DNA from 3 places in the Bradyrhizobium sp. CCBAU 45394 genome. Region 2 is predicted to be linked to each of the others. Evidence: predicted binding sites of a transcription regulator. Region 2 holds the regulator's gene; each other region holds the start of a gene.
What was found. The regulator PhoB, encoded in region 2, activates phosphate uptake and scavenging genes when phosphate is short. The targets are predictions, from matches to a motif close to TGTCATNNANCTGTCAT.

Region 1 (2,232 bases), on a different contig from region 2:
CGTTTGCTGGCAGGGGAGTGTGCCCGTGCTTCATACGTGGAGAGAAAATCTTCAATCCCGAGCCTGCGGAAATCGGGCAGGGCTTCACGCAATTTGTCGTGATCCCAGTCCCACCAGGCGAGCCGCGCAAGCCGTCCGGCGATCTCTTCCGAGAAGCGCCGCCTTACGATCCGCGCGGGATTGCCGGCGACGATGGTGTAGGCGGGCACGTCCTTGGTGACGATGGCGCCGGCCGCGATCACCGCGCCGGTGCCGATGTTGCGGCCGGGCAGCACGATCGCGCCATGGCCGATCCAGGCGTCGTGGCCGATATGGACGTGATGCTGGCGCCGCCAGTCGAAGAACTCCGTGTCGTCGCTCTCGCCGGGGAAGTAGGCGCTGGAACGATAGGTGAAGTGCGCCTGCGTCGCGCGATGCATCGGATGATTGCCGGGGTTGATACGCGTCATCGCCGCGATCGAGCAGAATTTCCCGATCGTGGTGTAGGTGATCTGCGAATCGTTCACGACATAGGAGTAATCGCCCATCGTCACTTCATGCAGGATCGTGCGCGCGCCGACCTCGGTATAGGCGCCGAGCCGGGTCTCGTGCAGCTTGGCCGAGGGATCGATGGTCGGTTGGACTGAAAGGGCTTTGCCGGCCATGTCGTATCCGAAGCGTGAGGGCGGGCGTTCCTCTTCGAGCGGCTCGATGACAATGTCATGACGCAGCGATGACAGGGGATGAGGTGTGTTGGATCGCCGCACCGCAACGTGCATGTCACACAAGTGTCAAGCGTCGGCGTTAGCGGTGGGTCCCAGCTACTCTGGAGCCCTGCATGCTGGTGGTTGAAGGTCTGACGTGCCGCTTTGGCGCAAAAGCCGCGGTGGACGACGCTTCGTTTCAAATTTCCCCCGGCGGATTCGTCGGCGTGATCGGACGATCCGGCGCCGGCAAGTCCACGCTGCTGCGGACCATCAACCGCCTGGTGACGCCGACGCAGGGCCGCATCCTGTTCGACGGCACCGACGTCACAGCGCTGCGCGGCAAGGAGCTGCGGCAGTGGCGGGCGCGCTCGGCGATGATCTTCCAGCAGTTCAACCTCGTCGGCCGGCTCGATGTTCTCACCAACGTCCTGATGGGGCGCCTCGCGACGATGCCGGCCTGGCGCTCGCTGTCGCAGACCTGGCCCGAACACGACAAGGCGCTGGCAATGTCCGCGCTCGAACAGTTCGATATCGCCGCGCTCGCCGCGCAGCGCGCCGACCAGCTCTCCGGCGGCCAGCAGCAGCGCGTCGCGATCGCCCGCGCGCTGGTGCAGCAGCCCGACATCATTCTCGCCGACGAGCCGATCGCTTCGCTCGACCCGCGCAACACCAAGATCGTGATGGATGCGCTGCTGCGCATCAACAAGCATTTCGGCATCACCGTGCTCTGCAACCTGCATTCGCTCGACTTGGCGCGCAGCTATTGCGACCGCCTGATCGGCATGGCGCAGGGCCGTGTGGTGTTCGACGGCGCACCGTCTGCGCTGACCGATCACGTCGCGCGCGAGCTCTACGATCTCGAAGCCACCGACGTCATGGGCGGCTCGCCCGTGCCGGCGCCCGAGGGCATTCCGGCGCTTGGAACGGCGGCCGCCGCCTGAGCCGCATCGCTTCTGTCGTTGCCAATTTTTGCGTCAACCGACCCCAACCGATGAAGAGGGTATCATGATCACTCGCAGATTAGTTCTTGCCGGCGCCGCCGCGCTCGCATTCATGACCTCGGCCTCCGCCGACGACTGGAAAGCCAAATATCCCGAGCTGACCTTCGCGGTCATTCCGGCGGAAAACGCCTCGGGCGTGACCGAGCGCTGGGCGCCGTTCATGAGCTATCTCTCCAAGGAATTGGGCGTGAAGGTCACGCTGCGCATCGCCAATGACTACGCCGCCGTCATCGAAGGCCAGCGCGCCGGCAACATCCATATCGCCAGCTACGGCTCGGCCTCGTTCGCCCGCGCCCGCCTGACCGGCGTCAAGACCGACGCCTTTGCCAACGATATCAACGCCGACGGCTCGACCGGCTACTATTCGGTGTTCTTCGTCAAGGCGAGCAGCCCCTACAAGAGCATCGACCAGCTCAAGGGCAAGAACCTCGGCCTCGTCGACCCGAACTCGACGTCCGGCAACAACGTGCCGCGCTTCGAGCTCGACAAGATGGGAATCGCGGACGCCGACACCTATTTCAGCAAGGTCGTCTTCACCGGCAGCC
Region 2 (2,232 bases):
GGTACACAGGCTCGGCCTATCCGGCCGCGCCAAGAGCCCCTCATCGGCGGCTCCGCGGCCGCGCAAGGCGCGCCCCGCGCAGCACATGATGCGGGTGAGCCGCCCCATTGCGCGCGGCAACACCGCGCTGGCGCAGGCCTTCGAGGTCGAGGTGGAGGCCGAACCGGTCACCTACGACAACGTGGTGCCGATGAGCCAGCGGCTGTCGCTGCTGGAGCTGAACGAGGCGACCTGCCACTGGCCGGTCGGCGATCCCTCGAGCCCGGATTTCTTCTTCTGCGGCGGCAGGGCGCTGTCGGGCCTGCCCTACTGCGCGCAGCACTCGCGCGTGGCATATCAGCCCGCCGCGGATCGCCGGCGCGCACCGGCGAAGCCCTCGCGGTGAGTTTGTCGCTCTAGCTGATTGCAAAGACGGCGCCGTCACGCGATGACGGATCGACACACTCCGATGTCGTCCCGGCGAAGGCCGGGACCCATAACCACCAGCAGATGTGGTTACGGGGACACGGAGTTACCCTTGTCGCGCAAACAATTGCGCCCTGGGGTTATGGGTCCCGGCCTTCGCCGGGACGACACCGATATCGTGGCGACAGCTCGCCAAACCAACTCGCCCCTAGCTTACGTCTGCTCCGCCTTCGCAAAGCGATCATCCAGCGCGTAGCCGGCGCCGCGGACGGTGCGGATGGGATCCTGCTCGCGGCCGAGATTGAGCAGCTTGCGCAGGCGGCCGATGTGGACGTCGACGGTGCGCTCGTCGATGTAGATGTCGCGGCCCCAGACGCTGTCGAGCAGCTGCTCGCGCGAGAACACGCGGCCGGGATGCTCCAGGAAGAACTCCAAGAGGCGATATTCGGTCGGGCCGAGGTCGATCGGCCGGCCCGAGCGCGCGACGCGGCGCTTGTCGCGATCGAGCTCGATGTCGCCATAGGCCAGCACCGTGGCGAGCCGCTCCGGGCTTGCGCGCCGCAGCAGGCCCTTCACGCGTGCCAAGAGCTCCGGCACCGAGAACGGCTTGACGATGTAGTCGTCGGCGCCGGTCGCAAGACCCCGCACCCGCTCGCTCTCCTCGCCGCGCGCGGTGAGCATGATGATCGGGAGCTGCTTGGTCTCGGGCCGGGTCCGCAGCCGGCGGCACAGCTCGATGCCCGACAGGCCCGGCAGCATCCAGTCGAGTACGATCAGATCGGGGATGTGTTCCTTGAGGCGGGTGTCGGCGTCGTCGCCGCGCATCACCGTCTCCACATCATAGCCGTCGCCTTCGAGGTTGTAGCGGAGAAGCTCGGTGAGAGCTTCCTCGTCCTCAACCACCATAATGCGTGCGCCCATGGTGTCGTCGCTCCTTAAGTCTTCAGGTATTCGGGACCGTCGTGGCGAAGGTCGTCATGTCGCCCTTCGGTCGCTTGTCGGTGATCGCCTGGCCCTCGATCATGTAGAACACGGTCTCGGCGATGTTGGTGGCGTGGTCGCCGATCCGCTCGATGTTCTTGGCGCAGAACATCAGATGGATGCAGAACGAGATGTTGCGCGGATCCTCCATCATGTAGGTGAGGAGCTCGCGGAACAGCGAGGTGCAGATGGCGTCGACTTCCTCGTCGCCCTTCCACACCGCCATCGCCGCCGGCAGATCATGCGCGGCATAGGCGTCCAGCACCGACTTGACCTGCTGCTGCACGAGGTCGGTCATGTGCTCGAGGCCGCGGAACAGCTTGAGCGGATGGAAATCCGTCTCCAGCGCCGCGACGCGCTTGCCCATGTTCTTGGCAAGGTCGCCGATGCGCTCGAGATCGGTCGCAACGCGCATGGCGCCGACGATCTCGCGCAGATCGACCGCCATCGGCTGGCGGCGGGCGATGGTGAGCACGGCGCGCTCCTCGATGCGCTTCTGCAGCGCGTCGAGCTCGGTGTCGGTGGCGACGACGCGCTGGCCGAGCGCGACGTCTCGGCGGATCAGCGCGTCGACGGAATCGACGATCATGCGCTCGGCGATCCCGCCCATCTCGGCGACGAGCCGGGTGAGCTCCTGGAGGTCGGTGTCGAAGGCCTTTGCGGTATGTTCAGAACCCATGTCCCGTCTCCTCAGCCGAACCGGCCGGTGATGTAATCCTGCGTGCGCCGGTCGCTCGGCGACGTGAAGATCTTGCTGGTGTCGTCGAACTCGATCAGCTCGCCGAGATACATGAACGCGGTCTTGTCGGAGACGCGCGCCGCCTGCTGCATGTTGTGGGTGACGAT
Region 3 (2,232 bases), on a different contig from region 2:
CGTACCAGCCGTCGGAGTCGTCATAGGTGATGATGACCGCGGTCTCGCGCCACTCCGGCTGCTTCTGGAGGAAGTTGATCAGCTCGACATTGCCCACCTGCTCGTCGAGCGGATCGGAATTGCCGGCGTGACCGTCCTGGAAGGCCGGCATCTTGATGTAGGAGACGGCCGGGAAGTTGCCGGCCTTCACCGCGGCGTAGAAGTCCTCGAGATCGTAGTTGTGGTTGGCCGGATCAACCTTGCCGTTGAAGTCGTGGGTATGGCCAATCGCCTGGACCGAGCTCGGCCGCGCATGGGTCGGGTTGGCGGTCGACTTGTAGTACTGGAAGAAGGCGTGGTGCGGACTGTAGTCCACGATGGTGCCGTTGACGTTGCTCGAGAAGGTGCTGCGGCCGCAACCGGTGGTGCCGTTGGCGTTCTTGAGCGTCAGGTCGAAGCCGCCCATGAAGCTGCCCCAGCTGATGCGCTCGTCGTTGAGCAGATCGCCGATGTTCTTGCTGGTCATCAGCACGGTGCTGGTCGTGCTCGAGCAGGAATCGTAGGCAGGATCGGTGTCGCCGATCAGCGTCAGGCCGCCCTGGCCGTCGGCGATCGAGGACGAGGTACCGACGACGTTCTGCGCGCCGTTGGTCTGGCCGGAGACCACTTCCAGCATGCCGGGCGTGGACGGACCGAACGTGTCGGTCCAGTGATTGTCGCTCATGGCGAAGTGCTGGGCGTAGTTCCAGAAGGCCGTGACGGTGTTGCCGTCGAAATAGCCCATCACCTGGCCGTTGGTGCCGAACGCGCCGGCGCCGCCGGCCGTGCCGCGGCCGGTGAATTTCGGGAACAGGTCTTCCTTGCCGTTGTCCACCGCCTGCTGCTCGGGCGTGTAGGCATGGTTCTGCGAGCGCGTGTTGGCCTGGGTGCGGTCGAGACGGAACGGATCCGTCGCGCCGGTGCCGTTGGCCGGGCTGTTGTTCGGGTTGTTGACCAGCAGGTTCGCCGTGACGAGGTTGTTGACCTTCGGCGTGTGCGGCTTCGGCACGAAGGGTATAGAGCCGGACGGATTGGCCGCGTTCGGATAGGTCGCGAAATAATGGTCGAACGAGCGGTTCTCGTTGAAGATGATCACGAGATGCTTGATCGGCGTCTCGGTGTGGATGTCATGCGAATGACGGTGACGATCGTGATCATGATCGCGGTCCCGACCGAAATCGTCCGCGAGAACAGGCATGGCGCATGCGAGTGCCGTCGCGGCCGCGAAAATCGCGGCCGTCGTCAGAAATCTGGATTTCATTGTTGTGTTGCCCCGAAGGATTGACGCCGACCCCGGGAACGTTAATGGCGCGCGATGACAGAGCTGTGTCAGTTTGACGCAAGAGACACTTTGCGCAGTTGTTCAGACAAGATTTTCTACACGGGCGATTTGCCCGAAGCTGCCTTCCTCGACCCTCATGGTGAGGAGTCCGCCACAGCGGGCGTCTACTCGGTGCGGATCGGAGAATCCTTCAGGCCATTGTTGTCATAGGCCTTGCGCAAGGTGCCGTTGATCGTCGCCTCGTTCATGAATTTGGTGACGAAGGTCAGCGCCAGGCTGTGGCCGAACGGCACCGCGACGGCCGTCACCGTCTTCTTGAACGTCTCGTCCAGCACCTTTGTACCCGGAATCTTCTGCGCCATCTTGTTGAGCTGGTCCCGCGACAGCGCAAAGGCGTCGATCTCGCCGTTCTTCAGGAGGCCGAAGATCTCATCATAGGTCTGATAGCCGGTGACCTCAGCGTTCTTGAGATGCGCGACAGCGCCACGCATGGTGGTAGTGGCGTTGACGGCCGCGACCTTGATGCCGGGCTGGTCGAGCGAGGCAAAACTGGTCACGTTCGAACCAGCCTTGACGATGTAGGTGGCGTCCGCGACCTCGTAGATCGGCCCGAACATCATCTTGCTCTCGCGCTCGGGGTCCTTTGGCAGCCAGGTGACATCCCAGGTGCCTTTGCTGGCTGCGTCGGTGATCTGTCCGGAGTTCTGGTGCACGACATATTCGACACCAACGCCGAGCTGGGCCGCCATCTCCTTGCCGAGGTCCACCGGCACGCCGGCATAGCCGGTCTCCGTCCTGGTCGACCAGAATGCGCCGCCTGCGGGGCTGATTGCGATCGCGACCCGCAGCTTGCCGGTCGGCGCGATCTCGTCCTTCAGCCCATCGGCTAGCGCGGGCATGGCAACCGCCGCCGCGAGAACGAGACCGGAGAG

Region 1: the regulator PhoB is predicted to act here: its motif matches at 691-707, upstream of phnC (phosphonate ABC transporter ATP-binding protein).
Region 3: the regulator PhoB is predicted to act here: its motif matches at 1,334-1,350, upstream of WN73_RS03010 (phospholipase C).

What each region holds. Positions count from the first base shown of each region.
Region 1 covers NZ_LBIX01000017.1:334,514-336,745, reverse strand. Annotated here, with positions in the region: gene WN73_RS11030 (chloramphenicol acetyltransferase) at 1-644, opposite strand, end outside; gene phnC (phosphonate ABC transporter ATP-binding protein) at 818-1,627, shown strand; gene phnD (phosphonate ABC transporter substrate-binding protein) at 1,692-2,232, shown strand, end outside.
Region 2 covers NZ_LBIX01000175.1:184,982-187,213, forward strand. Annotated here, with positions in the region: gene WN73_RS36160 (GcrA family cell cycle regulator) at 1-385, shown strand, start outside; gene phoB (phosphate regulon transcriptional regulator PhoB) at 619-1,326, opposite strand; gene phoU (phosphate signaling complex protein PhoU) at 1,349-2,065, opposite strand; gene pstB (phosphate ABC transporter ATP-binding protein PstB) at 2,077-2,232, opposite strand, start outside.
Region 3 covers NZ_LBIX01000004.1:476,335-478,566, forward strand. Annotated here, with positions in the region: gene WN73_RS03010 (phospholipase C) at 1-1,279, opposite strand, end outside; gene WN73_RS03015 (ABC transporter substrate-binding protein) at 1,465-2,232, opposite strand, start outside.